Regions from separate parts of the Solibacillus sp. FSL K6-4121 genome, predicted to be linked through region 2. Evidence: a T-box and tRNA genes for the amino acid it is inferred to sense, from the RefSeq annotation. Region 2 holds a T-box; the other holds one or more tRNA genes.
What was found. A T-box is a leader RNA that pairs with one kind of tRNA and senses whether it is charged. The one in region 2 lies ahead of MHH95_RS16850 (valine--tRNA ligase), so its partner is inferred to be a tRNA-Val.
Positions count from the first base shown of each region.

Region 1: it has a tRNA-Val gene. The T-box ahead of MHH95_RS16850 (valine--tRNA ligase) is inferred to sense a tRNA for this amino acid. The anticodon was not compared.

Region 1 is NZ_JBBOCS010000002.1:985,780-993,305, reverse strand. It holds gene MHH95_RS14485 (PTS transporter subunit IIC) at 1-511, opposite strand, end outside; gene MHH95_RS14480 (hypothetical protein) at 1,008-1,346, shown strand; gene MHH95_RS14475 (bacteriocin immunity protein) at 1,479-1,691, shown strand; tRNA gene MHH95_RS14470 (tRNA-Val) at 2,143-2,215, opposite strand; gene MHH95_RS14465 (serine hydrolase domain-containing protein) at 2,671-3,801, shown strand; gene MHH95_RS14460 (hypothetical protein) at 4,491-4,712, opposite strand; gene MHH95_RS14455 (M48 family metallopeptidase) at 4,883-6,145, shown strand; gene MHH95_RS14450 (phosphotransferase enzyme family protein) at 6,331-7,293, shown strand; gene MHH95_RS14445 (nucleotidyltransferase domain-containing protein) at 7,306-7,526, shown strand, end outside.
Region 2 is NZ_JBBOCS010000002.1:1,421,382-1,428,907, forward strand. It holds gene MHH95_RS16845 (bifunctional folylpolyglutamate synthase/dihydrofolate synthase) at 1-116, opposite strand, end outside; gene MHH95_RS16850 (valine--tRNA ligase) at 214-2,856, opposite strand; T-box leader at 2,914-3,297, opposite strand; gene MHH95_RS16860 (alanine racemase) at 3,874-4,536, opposite strand; gene hemL (glutamate-1-semialdehyde 2,1-aminomutase) at 4,601-5,890, opposite strand; gene hemB (porphobilinogen synthase) at 5,892-6,872, opposite strand; gene MHH95_RS16875 (uroporphyrinogen-III synthase) at 6,869-7,526, opposite strand, start outside.

The DNA.
Region 1 (7,526 bases), 440 kb from region 2:
GAGATCCTGAAACAGAGTTTGCGATAAATCTACTTAACTGCTCCAAAAGGGGGGTAGTAACTGCTGCTAATACTACACCTGAGACACCTCCGATAAGTATAGATGAAAATGGAATAGCAAGCATATCTAACTTCGTTTTACCGGCAATGCGTTTTCCAACCCAAACAGCAATAATGGTAGCTAACACGGCACTTATCGGTTGCCCTGTAGTAAGAATCCAGGCTCCATCTGCATTCATATGAAGGGCATTTGCACCGATCGTACTAGATGCCATCGCACTGAAAATAACTAATGTATTTCCACCTAGTTGATAAGCGATACCAGCACCAATTGCAGGCGCAAGCATAAGTTGTGCTGCCTTTCCGATAGTTGTAAAGCCTTCCCAACCAGTAAAAGTTCCGAACGTTTCAATCAGAAGGCCAATACCTAATGTGACAAGAACGGCGTTTGCTAGCCCTTGAGACCCCTTATACATCCGATCAATAATGTATTGTTTTGTTGTTTGTTTCATTCCCAAATACCTCCAAATGTATAACATTAATTATATTGTGAATTTTCTAAAAATAATAAGCCGACGAAGGGATGAGTAACTTACGAATAGAAATAAGCTCTATTTTTTGATTAACTCCTCTGTTTAAATCCTTTCCACTAGTAAATTGTTATAATATTAATATAATTTAAAAAAGTAGTCAATACTATTCTGGTATAATAACGAGTGAAGTAAAACCAAAGATTTAATGACATCTTGGGATTTAGCATTTTGGTTAGCAAGCGTAAATTTATAATGTTAAGGATAAATCGGTACTCTTATACTCTATATATAAATCAAGGCCTAATCACAAATAGGGACATCAGTTGAAAATGAGTTAGCTAAAGTATTTGGTGAATCATTACAATTTTTTGGGAAATTATTGGTCGTGGGAAGAAGTGATTTATGGTAGCTTAAGAACAAGGCTAACAATGAATGTGCTTACAGGTTTATACAAAGAATAGGAGGAGACGAATTAATGCTTGAAGAGAAGCAAAAACAACATACTAAATGGTTCTTAGATGGAGATTTAAAATTACGACAACAAGATCTTGAAGATGGAAGAATAGGTATTTGGGTTTCAGTTCATAAATTTAACGTTTGTTTTACCATGATTATGTATGATTTTATTGATTGGTGTAGAGAGTTGGATATAAATTTAGAGGTTGATATGGGTTGGAATAACCATAGGGGCTTTGTAATTGAGAGTAAGGATTTAGTGTTGTTAAGGTCAGAAATAAAAAGGTTCATAGACATATACAATATAAAGCCTACTGAAGATGGCGAGAAATTTTCTGACGATGAGTGGTATTCATAATATAATGTGAATATTTTTAAGAGATAATCAATAGTTACTAAGGATATAGATAAAGACTTAAGAAATGCACCAAAATATTTTAGGCCCTGCTTATCATTTTGGGGAGAAATGGAAGTAGAGAAGGTGGAAAAAATGAGAAAAAAGTTATCTAAAGATGAATTAGTTGGACTAGTAAATAAAATATGTAATCCTAAGTTGTCTGATGAAGAAGTAAGCGGATATATAGAAATTTTAGAAGACAATGTTCCTCATCCAGCCCCTAGTGACTTAATTTTTTGGAATGAAGAGGATTTATCACCAGAAGAAGTAGTGGAGATTGCCTTAGCGTATGAAGAAGAAAAATAATTATATTTAGAACATGTATCAGGAGAACCTTGAATGGCTATATGCCTTCAAGGGTTCTTTTTTGTAGGTTTGAAACCCCTCTGCTGTACAGGGGATTCCGGAAAGCTTTTAGCTATGGACAATAAAAAAAACTCCAATCGTACAATATAGTTAGGTCTGGACAACCGACTACATACTGATTTGTAGGCACGCTAATTATCAGAAGCAGAAATGGATGCATTAGACGTTCTTCTTATGTACAAGAAAATCGCTTTTGCTGATATTACGGACTTCATTGATTTCTCACAAGTAGAGTGCAAAGTCACGCTGAAGAAACGGTCAAGGAGTTTGCTGAAAATGGTTCTCTTACGTCACATATCCCTCACGTAACAATAAAAATGCTTTATTTTCGGGAGTTATTTATGGAATAAAAAAAGCCGAAAACCCTTATAAATAAAGGCTTTCAGCGTTATGGTCCCGACTGGTCTCGAACCAGCGACCCCCACCTTGTCGAGGTGGTGCTCTCCCAACTGAGCTACAAGACCTTAATAAGATACAAAAAACAATTATATCAATGTTCTTGTAAATTATACCATAAAATTCTGTTGGAGGTATTAAAAGGATTTGTGCTTTTTTATTATCTGCATAGTTAGGTGATAAAAGTACATACCAACTGTTACATAATCGCATCCCTTCATGCTCAGTGATCGCTAAATTCCAAACGTCTCAACCGCCATTAAAATTAGTTTATTCTGAATACATAGTGCCATTTTTTCAGACACGAACGAATGTTAAATCAATGACAATGTCATACGAGATGTCCAGTGGCAATGGAACAATGTAGTAAAGTGGATCCAGGACTGAAATTTATTCCTGAGCATAGAATGAAGGCTTGTCTACTTTTTGATAATAAATCATATATTGAATAGTCGACATTAGAAATTTCAGTTTTGTAGCTAATGGAAAGAGATTAGAAAATGAGATGAAGGGTGATTGAAATATGGATACATTTCAGAAATTAAAAGATTTTATGGATACTGTACCGCAACTAGGGCTTTCTGGTATTGATTGCATCATTTATCGTGAACATGAGGAGATTTTTCGATATGATGCTGGTTATTCGGATATTGAGAATCAAGTTCCTATGCAACCCAATGCATTGTATAACATCTATTCGGCAACTAAAATAGTCACATGTATTGCGACATTACAATTAGTTGAAGAAGGGAAAATATTATTGACTGATCCCTTGTATATGTATCTACCTGAATTTAAAGAGATGTATGTTAAAAGTGGAACATTTATTATTACACCTGCAACAAAGCATATAAGAATAGCTGATTTATTAACGATGACAGCGGGCTTAAGTTATGAAAGGGATACGCCGCAACTTCGAAAACTTTTTGAAGAGAAAGGGTTGGATTTTAATACAAGAGAGTTTGTAGAGACACTTGCAAAAGAACCTCTGTTATTTGAACCAGGCGAAGGTTGGAATTATAGTTTTTGTCATGATGTTTTAGCTGCGGTAATTGAAGTTGTAACAGGTAAAAGCTTCGGAGCGTATTTAGAAGAAAAGATTTTTAAGCCATTAGGGATGAAGACAACTGGTTTTTCTGTTGCAGAAGAAAAGAAAATTAATATTGCTCCACAATATGAGTATAATCCAATAACAGAAAAGTTGAGAAGGATTAGCAGCGATTGTGTAGGAGTAATTGGTTTGAGGCATGAGAGTGGAGGCGGTGGGCTAATTACTACTCTTGAAGATTACATTTTATTTGTAGATGCATTGGCCTGTGGGGGAGTTGGCAAATATGGGGAACGCATTATTAGTGTAAATTCCATTAATTTAATGAGAACAAATCAATTAGAAGGCAAAAGTTATTTAGACTATAAAAAAATGATACCAGCTGAAGGAGTTGGTTATGGTCTAGGTGTATCAGTAGTAATGGATGCGGCCAAGGCATTTCGTTTAGTACCTGACAATTCTTTTTCTTGGGGTGGGTTAGGAGGAGTTCATGTTTTTATAGATCCTACAAACAAAATTTCTTATTTTGTTGCACAACATTGTCTTCGTAGCCCTAAACATTTAATAGAACCAAAAATGCTAAATATTTTATATGGAGCGCTTTGAGATATTCTGATTGGATATACGGGGGAGTACGTTGAATTGCATAAAGAAGATATAATGCATATTCATGAAATAGAAAAAGCTACAATTTGTTGACTACGATGTATGGGCCCACAATCATTTAAAATAATATTTAGTATTGGGAGTAATGACTCAGGATGTATAAACTACATGAACCGACGGAGGCATTAGTAAAACAAGCACAGTAAATGACAAAAAACGCTCAGAATAAACTATTGAGCGTTTATGCTTGCCTTCTATATTGCCTCTTTACTATTAAAAAGTATGTTAATTGTTTTGTTATTTACATTGTTTTTTGAGGTTTTCTCCCCATCGACCGAACCCGTTATCTTTATTCTGCTATTTTTTCAATTAGCTAAAGAATGACCTAAAGATGATTGTATAGAGTGAAATAAAATAGAAAAGAATTAAAGTGTACATAATAAATGCGCTCAGACGATTTTTTTAACGAGATGGCGGTTAATCTCATCTCGATTCGTCTGAGCGTATTTAAAATTATAGAGTTTCTTCTATTTTGTATAATGCTTCTATTACTGATGCTTACCTTTTGCAAGCCCAGCCATCTTTATCGTAATAGCATGCAGGTTGATAGGCAGGATGAGATGAGCTAACATCACTAGATTTTAATTGTTATAATTTTACAATCGTTTGTTCGCGCTTTTTCCTATATATTAACGTTTTTTCTTTTTATCATCTTTTAGTAAGGCTTGCTTTTTATCTATCTTTTCCAAGGCTACATGGACTTGATATTTATTGTCTTCGAGTTGAACAACATTGACTACTTTTCCTTTACGGCCTTTGATCTTGAGGTTTTCATCAACCTCGGGTATACGCTCTAAACATTGACTTAATACAGGTGTGTTGTTTTCTAAATAATGAATAGCAAATTGCATGTTTATGGGCTCCTTGTAAACTCAAATAGAAGTTTGAGTGAATTTTTTTCAATTTATGATGATTTCGGAGCGTATAGAACTGACTAAAAAGGAGATAGACAAACTATTTAGAAATGATTTCTCCACTTCAATAATAAGATAGGGTAACGAATGAATTGAGGTGTGAAGAAATGACGAAAAAATGGGGTTTAATGGCTGTTGTTGCATTTGGTCTGTATGCAGCCGCGATGTATTTTTATATTTTTCATGGTCCAAATAGCGGAATACCAGATGCTCTTCAAGGATCGGCAGCGGATCCAAGTACTTTTCTTACAACGCAGGAGTTGTTATTAAGTGAAGAGTTATCTAAGATAAGAAATTTCTTGTTCTTTGTAGCAGGGCCGTTGGAATGGCTGCTTTATTTTGCTATTTTGATTACAGGAATGTCACGGGTGTTTGAAAAATGGAGTTCTGTACAGTTTAAATGGTCCTTGTTTAGAACAGGCATGTATGTATTTTTGCTCTCGTTAGTATTGTTCATCCTACGCTTCCCACTGGACTTTTATCAGTATACGGTGAGCAAAAGCTATGGTATTAGTACTCAGTTTTTTTCCTCCTGGATGCGGGATAATGTAATTGATTTTTGGCTTGATTTTGGGATGTCGGTGATTACGGTGTCGGTTCTCTATTGGCTCATTAAAAAAAGTCCGAAGAGATGGTGGTTCTATACTTGGGCGTTAACTGTTCCATTTTCAATTTTCCTTATGTTCATCCAACCCGTCGTGATTGACCCGATCTATAATGATTTTTATCAGTTAAAGGATAAGGAATTGGAGACGAAGATTCTTTCACTTGCAGAGCAGGCGGACATTCCTTCAGACCATGTGTATGAAGTGAATATGTCGGAAAAGACGAATGCTTTAAATGCGTATGTGACAGGGATCGGCGAAAATTCTAGAATTGTGCTGTGGGATACGACATTAGACCGGTTAACGCATGATGAGATTCTCTTTATAATGGCGCATGAGATGGGTCATTACTTGTTAAAAGATATTTATATTAACATCGCTGTCTATTTGTTCATGACGTTTATAGGGCTTTGGTTAATTGCAAAAATAATGCCTCGAATGATTAATCGATATGGATCGATCATAAAAGTTAAGAAATTAAGTAATATTAGCTCACTGCCATTGTTTTTATTGATTTCATCTTTCCTGTTATTCTTCTCAAATCCATTGTCAAATGCGGTTTCGCGGTATCAGGAGGTCCGGGCCGATGAATATGCAATGGAACTCGTGGAAAATCCCGAAGCGGCGATTTCGACATTTCAACAGTTGACGAAAGCTGGACTTGGCGAAGTAAACCCGTCCACACTGGTCAAATGGTTCCGCTACTCTCATCCGCCGATGTTAGAAAGAATCAATAAAGTAGCCGAACAAGCTGACAAAGAATAGAAAAATAGAATAAGTTAGGCGCTTCAAATCCCTGTAAATCGAGGGTTTGGGGCGTTTTTTCTTTTTCTGATGAATTGGCGCGAATGATGGATTTTATTGAACAAAACCTATCATCATAAATTGGTTATGTTATTATTTACATATTAGTCCTAATAATTGGAATAGAATAAAAATTACTGCAGGAGATGGCACTTATGGCACAAAAAATACTTGAATTGCTCAACAGAATTTATCCAGTGGGTTTGATTAAAGTGGAAGCCGTTACAAATGAAATGTATCGGTGTACCGGAGCACAAGGGGAATATTTTGCAAGGATTACAAACTACAAAGGGTATGATGAACAAGTAGAAGAGGTTGCCTATACAAACTTCCTACATAAAGCAGGACTAGGTGTGTCACCCACAATCCTTTCAATAAATGGTCAAGAGGTAGAAAAAATCACCATTAATAATAAGGAAGTTTTAACAGTTCTTTATGAAGCGGCTCCTGGTAAGCACTTATCAAGAAATGAATGGAATGCCGAGGTATTAAAAGCGTTAGGCCGGCAAATCGGAAAATTACATCGTCTCTCGAGAAAGTTTGAAGAGACTTATTCGACACGCTATATCAACGATTGGCATCAAAATGAGGAGTATGCTTTCCTGAAATATATTCCTGAGGAAGAAACTGCGATTAGAGAAGTTGCACAGGAGGTTTTAACAAAGATTAAAAACCTTCCGAAAGACAAGGCCAATTATGGGTTGTTACACGGTGATTTATGGTTGGAAAATGTAGTAGTAGATCGTGATTTAAAACTGACAATGGTTGATTTTCAGGATTGTGAGAAGCATTTTTATGCTTTTGATTTAGCTGTTCCTATTTATAGTGCGATCGAGTATTCATTTGTCGGGGGCGGCAACATCCTGGAATATGGAAGAAGTATAACAAAGGCAATCATCGAGGGCTACAAAGAGGAAAATGATATCGCGAGCGAAATGCTAGAAAAAATTCCTTTATTTATAAAACTTAAAGAAGTATTTGAATATAGCTTAATGCATATGTACTGGAATAAAGAAAAGTTAACGGAAGAACAGATTCGTATCATGAACCATTTTAGGATGAGAATTGAAAACAACTACAATTTGTTGGATATAGATGGTTTGTTTTAAGGAGGGACTTCTATGTCATTTGAACAATGCCAACATGTTAATTCTTTAATGGCAGAATTTAATAAAACATGGTTCGTTGCTGGCGGATGGGCAATTGACCTTTTTATAGGGAAAGAAACAAGGGAACATAAGGATATTGAAATAGCTATATTTCGAAAAGACCAACTACATTTAAAAAGATATTTAAATGACTGGGATTTTAAGCAGGTGAAACAAGGTGAATTTTATGATTG
Region 2 (7,526 bases):
TCCGGATTGCCAAGTGCATTTAAAATCATTTTGGCTGACTGTAAAGGTTCTCCTTTGTATTGGCTTGCTTTTAATTGAAAAATAAAATTTGTACACTGCTCAATCGATTGAAACATTTAATTTCTCTCCCTAGTAAGGCTAATATGTAATCAATTATATTATAGCGAAATAAAAAGAAAGAGGCACCGAATTCCGGCACCCCTTTCGTATAAATTACATGTTTTTTAATTCTGCAATACGTTTTTCAACCGTTGCATATTTCGCTTCATAGTCGGCTAACTTTTCACGTTCAGTTGCTACTAATGCTTCTGGTGCCTTTGATACAAAGCGTTCATTAGATAATTTACCAGAAACTAATTTCACTTCTTTTGCCCACTTTTCAAGCTCTTTTTCAAGACGTGCAATTTCTTCATCAATATTGATTAAACCTGCAAGCGGCATGAAGATTTCTGCGCCTGATACAACTGCCGACATTGCTTGTGCTGGTGCTTCAAGCTCTGTACCGATTGTTAAGCCATCAGGGTTACAGAATTTTTCGATGTAACCTTTGTTCGCTTCAAGAACTGCTGCAATACCAGCATCTTTTGCCGATATCGTCATCGCTACTTTTTTGCTCATCGGTGTATTTACTTCTGCACGAATGTTACGTACTGAACGGATAATATCCATTAACAGCTGCATATCGCCTGCTTCTGCCGTAAAGTTGAATGCTGGGTTTACAGTCGGCCATGCAGCTACTGTAATAGACTCCCCTTCATGTGGCAAGTGCTGCCAAATTTCTTCTGTTACAAATGGCATGAAAGGGTGCAGTAAACGCATTGTATTGTCTAAAACATAGGCAAGTACTGAACGTGTTGTTAATTTCGCTGCTTCATCTTCACCGTATAATGGTAATTTCGCCATTTCGATATACCATGAACAGAAATCATCCCAAATGAAGTTGTATAGCTCACGTCCTACTTCACCGAACTCATATTTATCAGATAAAGTTGTTACACGGTCGATTGTTTCATTCAAGCGTGAAAGAATCCATTTATCCGCTGTTGAAAGGTCACCTGTTAAATCAATTTGCTCATATGTTAAACCTTCCATGTTCATTAACGCAAAACGAGAGGCATTCCAAATTTTGTTTACAAAGTTCCATGTAGATTCTACTTTTTCTGTAGAGTAACGTAAATCCTGACCAGGAGAAGAACCTGTTGCCAAGAAGTAACGTAGTGAGTCCGCGCCATATTGACCGATTACATCCATTGGGTCAACGCCATTTCCTAGTGACTTGGACATTTTACGACCTTCTGCATCACGTACTAAACCGTGAATCAACACATCTTGGAATGGGCGTTTACCAGTAAATTCTTTACCTTGGAAAATCATACGGCTTACCCAGAAGAAGATGATATCATAACCAGTCACTAGTGTGTTTGTTGGATAGTAACGTTTGTATAAATCTGCTTCTTCATTTGGCCAATCCATTGTAGAAAACGGCCATAAAGCACTTGAGAACCACGTATCCAATACGTCTTCATCTTGTGTCCAGTTTTCTTTGTCGGCTGGTGCTTCCTTACCAACATAAATTTCGCCTGTTTCATTATTGTACCAAGCTGGAATTTGGTGCCCCCACCATAATTGACGGGAAATACACCAATCATGGATATTTTCCATCCAACGGTTATATGTGTTTTCGAAACGGTTTGGCACGAAGTTTACTTTTTCATTTTCATCCTCTTGCATTTTTAATGCTTCTTCTGCAAGTGGTGCCATTTTTACGAACCATTGTTTTGAAAGGTATGGCTCTACTACTGCATTTGTACGCTCAGAGTGTCCTACTTGGTGTGTATGCGGTTCAATTTCAATTAATACGCCTGCCTCTTGTAAATCGGCTACAATCTGCTTACGGCACTCGAAACGATCCATGCCAGCATATTTACCAGCTAAATCATTCATTGTACCATCTTCGTTCATTACTAAAATACGTTCTAAATTATGGCGATTTCCTACTTCAAAATCGTTCGGGTCATGTGCTGGCGTCATTTTTACGACACCTGTTCCAAATTCCATATCTACGTAATCATCCGCAACGATTGGAATTTCGCGACCTACGATTGGAAGGATAACCGTTTTCCCTACTAAGTGTGCATAACGTTCATCGTTTGGATGTACAGCTACACCTGAGTCACCTAGCATTGTTTCTGGACGTGTAGTTGCTACACGTAATTTTCCAGAGCCATCTGCCAATGGGTATTCCATATGATAAAATGCGCCTTCTACTTCTTTATGAATTACTTCAATATCAGAAAGTGCAGTTTTTGCAGCTGGATCCCAGTTAATAATACGTTCACCGCGGTAAATGTAACCTTTTTCATACAGCTTAACGAATACTTCTTTAACTGCTTCTGATAAGCCTTCATCTAATGTGAAGCGCTCTTTTGAGTAGTCAAGACCTAAACCAAGTTTTGCCCATTGCTCACGAATATGTGAAGCGTATTCTTCCTTCCATTCCCACGTCTTTTCCAGGAATTTCTCGCGGCCTAAATCATATCGTGAAATGCCTTCACCGCGTAGTTTTTCTTCGACTTTTGCCTGTGTCGCAATACCCGCGTGGTCCATACCCGGTAACCAAAGCGCGTCATATCCCTGCATACGTTTCATACGGATTAAAATATCCTGTAATGTTGTATCCCAAGCATGACCAAGGTGTAGTTTCCCTGTTACGTTCGGTGGTGGAATAACGATAGAATACGGCTCTTTATCGCTCGTTGGATCTGCTTCAAAAAACTTACCGTTTAACCACCATTCATAGCGGCCGGCTTCTGTTGACTTTGGATCATACTTTGTTGGCATTGTAATTTCCGTCATGATGAATCTCTCCTTTTCAAATACAAGTTGAATAAAATAAAAAACTCCCTTCGCCTAAAAAAGGACGAGGGAGTTAATTCGCGGTACCACCTTTAATTCCGAAGGGTTTAGTCAAGCGATCGCATACTTTGTCACTTGCCTCTCTCAGTCGCTCATGAACACTATGTTCAATTCGCGTCTTCGCTCGGCTACGTTCCTCGTCTGACAAGCGCTTTCTTTAAACCCTGTGATTTAAATGTCAAGCGCTCGCATACAATGCGGCGTTACTATGCCCAATCGGCACTTCATTCGATAACGGTGTCAAACCGGAACTCAGCTACTGCTATTTCACTAAGTCAGCTCCTAGGCTACCTTCTGTAAGTATGATGTAGAAACTTTTCAGCTACTGTTTCCTCTCTGCACATCATGTTCATACATACTCTTCCTATTCAACGCTTCAAATATATAGTTAAAATAATTCTAAGCTGTTTTTTATGAAATTTCAAGTATCATATTCATTATCGGAAAACACTTTTTTTAATTTCTAAACATATACTATGCAAAAGGAGTTTGGAAATTGCGAAAAAATTATAATCCTTTCTTATTACCTCCATGGTTACGAAAATTCCGATTTTACATGAGATATTGCATTCTACCGCTGACAATTTTCCAGGCAATACGTACAATACTCATTCCGACAACAGGCGATATCATATTATTAGCCATACTAATTTTATTTTGCTACTTATTATTGACAGATTTTATTTAAGCTTGGTTTTTTAAACAAAAAAGCCTGGGACAAAACGAAAACTATCTATTTTTTCAAAGAAAAAATAGATAGTTTTCTGCTTCTGCCAAAATTGATTTCCGTTACGGGGACGCTTTCCGGGGGCACGGCCTGAGCCTGTAGTCTCAGGCGTCGCGCTATTCCCCCAGGAGTCGCCCCTTCACTCCAATCAATTCACACAGTATCAATTTCTTAATAAGATTATTTTCCCTTATAAGAAGAAATTTCTACTTATGTCCCAATCCCTTTTATTATTTTTTTAATTGAATTTGGACACGGCTGTATGCATCTGCTAACTGCTCCAAAAAATCAATTTCTTCTGCTGGAAGATGCTGAGCCTGTCGTTGCACTTCCTCATGAAATAAAATATGGCTTTCAACCTCTTCTTCCTGTTGGTCTGAAGTAGCCATATGCGGAATTGGCTCGACAGTTTCTTTAATTTCTTTAATTTCTTGAATTACTTCCACTTCCTTCTCCGCCTTTACTTCCTTTACCTCATCGATTTTCTTAACTTCTTCTATTGCTTGTACTTTTCTTTCCACATTACAATTAACTTGCCAGCTACATGAACAGTACCCGTTATTTGGTTCTAGTTTTATTTCATTTATTTGCAGAGAAACCTTTTCAATCTGATCATTTGGGAAATCAACCGAAAAAGGCAATGCATATTCAAAATAGCCGTAATCCTTTTCTATATCGATATGCTCAATATATATGCCTTCCTCTATTTCCTCCTCTCTCGCTTTATGGTCAAATTGTATATTTCCTTTTACTACATAAATACCTCTTATCACTACAGAATCTTCATTAAATTCTTCATGCCATTTCGGTTCAACTACTATTTTTGAATTTTGTTGGATATTCCCTAATTGCTTTGGAAATGTAAACGTTTCATTCATTTGCCATTGTTGCATAAAAATCCCCTCCCTACGCTTACATTATGCATAGAAAGGGGATTTATGAGTTTATTAAGTAAGATTATCTTGCTAATTTAGCAAATACATGATGGAATGCTTGCACTGTTTTAGCGATATGTTCTTCTGTATGCGCTGTTGAAATAAACAATCCTTCAAATTGTGAAGGTGGTAAGAAAATGCCTTCTTCCGCCATTAATTTAAAGTATTCCGCAAACAATTCTAAATCAGAGCTTTTTGCTGTTTCAAAATCAATTACCTCTTCGTTTGTAAAGAAGAAACCAATCATTGAACCTGCACGATTCACAGTATGTGGAATATTATATTTCGTTGCTGCTGCGCGGAAACCTTCTTCTAGTTGGTCACCTAGTTTACGGAAATATTCATACGATTCTTTATTTAAACGAGATAGTGTTTCATAGCCAGCCGTCATAGCAAGTGGGTTGCCTGATAATGTCCCCGCTTGATAAATCGGACCTGCCGGTGCAATTTTCTCCATTATTTCACGTTTACCACCAAACGCACCTACTGGTAAACCACCACCGATAACTTTACCTAAACATGTAAGATCCGGAGTTATACCATAGTACTCCTGTGCACAACCGTAATCGACGCGGAAGCCTGTCATTACTTCATCAAAAATCAAAAGTGTTCCATTTTCCTCAGTTAGCTTACGCAAACCTTCCAAGAAACCTGGTTGAGGTGGTACAACCCCCATATTTCCTGCAACAGGCTCTAAAATAACAGCTGCCAGTTCTGAACCAAATTTTTCAAATACTAATTTTGCAGACTCTAAATCGTTGTATGCAACTGTTAAAGTATTTTTCGCAATATCTGCCGGTACACCAGGAGAATCCGGTAAACCAAGCGTTGCTACACCTGAACCGGCTTTTATTAAAAGGGAATCACCATGACCGTGGTAAGAACCTTCAAATTTCAAAATTTTATCGCGTCCTGTATAACCACGTGCCAAACGTAATGCAGACATCGTTGCTTCAGTTCCAGAAGAAACAAAACGAATCATTTCAACAGAAGGTAGGCGGTCCATTACAAGCTTTGCTAATTTGTTTTCAGAAAGTGTTGGAGCACCAAACGATGCACCTTTCGCAGCTTGGTCCTGAATAGCAGATACTACTTCAGGATGTGCATGTCCTAAAATTAACGGACCCCATGATAATACATAGTCAATATATTCATTGCCATCAATATCTTTAATTACCGCGCCTTTGCCCGATTCCATAAAAATCGGATCCAAGTTTACTGATTTAAACGCACGTACAGGCGAGTTTACCCCACCTGGCATTAAGTCAACAGCTTCTGTAAATGCTGCTTTTGATTTTTCATAACTAGTCATATTATTTTTCCTCCAGCCAACGACAAACGTCTTTTGCGTGATACGTAATAATTAAGTCAGATCCTGCACGCTTCATACCTAATAATGTTTCAAGTACTACAGCCTTTTCATCTATCCAGCCATTTTGTGCAGCTGCTTTCACCATCGAATATTCCCCTGAAACGTTATACGCAACTACCGGCACAGGGAAGCTATTTTTTACATCGCGAATAATATCCATATAGGCTAGTGCCGGTTTAACTATAAGGAAATCCGCTCCTTCTTCTACATCTGAAGTTGCTTCACGAATTGCTTCCATTCGGTTTGAAGGGTCCATCTGATACGTTTTACGGTCACCAAACTGAGGAGCGCCCTCAGCTGCTTCACGGAATGGACCATAATAGCTAGATGCGTATTTCACTGCATACGACATGATCGGAATATGCTGGAATCCTGCTGCATCTAATCCTGCACGTATTGCCACAACAAAACCGTCCATCATGTTCGATGGTGCAATAATATCAGCACCCGCTTTAGCCTGAGAAACAGCAGTACGTGCCAACACATCAAGTGATGGATCATTCAGGACTTGCTCTCCTTCAATCACACCGCAATGACCGTGGTCTGTAAATTCACATAAACATGTATCCGCTACTACTAAAAGATTAGGGTGACGCTCTTTAATTAACCGAGTTGCTTTTTGAACAATTCCGTGGTCATGGTATGCTCCTGTACCAACAGCATCCTTTTCAGCAGGAATACCGAATAGAAGTACCGCCTGAATACCTAACTCAACAATTTCATCCACTTCGGCATTTAATTTATCCAGTGATAATTGATATACACCTGGCATAGAGCTAACAGGATTTTTAATATTTTCGCCTTCAATAATAAATAATGGATAAATTAAATCTTCTTTTTGTAAGTATGTTTCTTTTACTAGGGCACGCATCGCTGCACTTTGACGTAAACGACGGTGACGCTGGAAATAAAGTTCTGTCATTTTTTCTGTTCCTCCAGGATGAGCTGCTCAATAACAGCCTGCATCGTATAGATTTTCGGTTGTACAATTGGTTCCACCCCATATTTAGCAAGGGCGGACGTTGTCACATGACCAATTGAGCCAAATTTAACATATCGCCAGTCCACATTCGGAACAATATGCTCAGCATAAATGTCAACTGCAGATGGACTGGCAAAAATAACAATTGGTTCTTCGTGTTCAAGTATGCATTGTTCAAGGTCTTGTAAATAAGTTGTACAAGGACGTGTTTCGTAAACTGTCCATTCGTCTGCACCAGTGCCATTATGTATTGTACTTTTCGCCATCGAGCCTCGTAAAAATAATGCACGTTCTGTTGGCTCCATAACAAATTCCTTAACGAATACATCGGCACTGTAAACAGTCGGCATAAAGTGAATAGAATAGCCGTGCTGCTGTAAAAGTGTAGCTGTTTTTTCTCCGACAGCTGCGACTTTTATAGACGATGGGACCTTTATTCTACTGCGCTCACACTTATTAATAAAGCTTGTCACGGCATTTTGACTCGTAAAAATTAACCATTGATACGAGTCGAGGTTAGCCGTATATATGTTATCTTCATCCGAAACTATTTCAGCAGTTTCGATTAATGGATAATTATATACTTTCCCACCA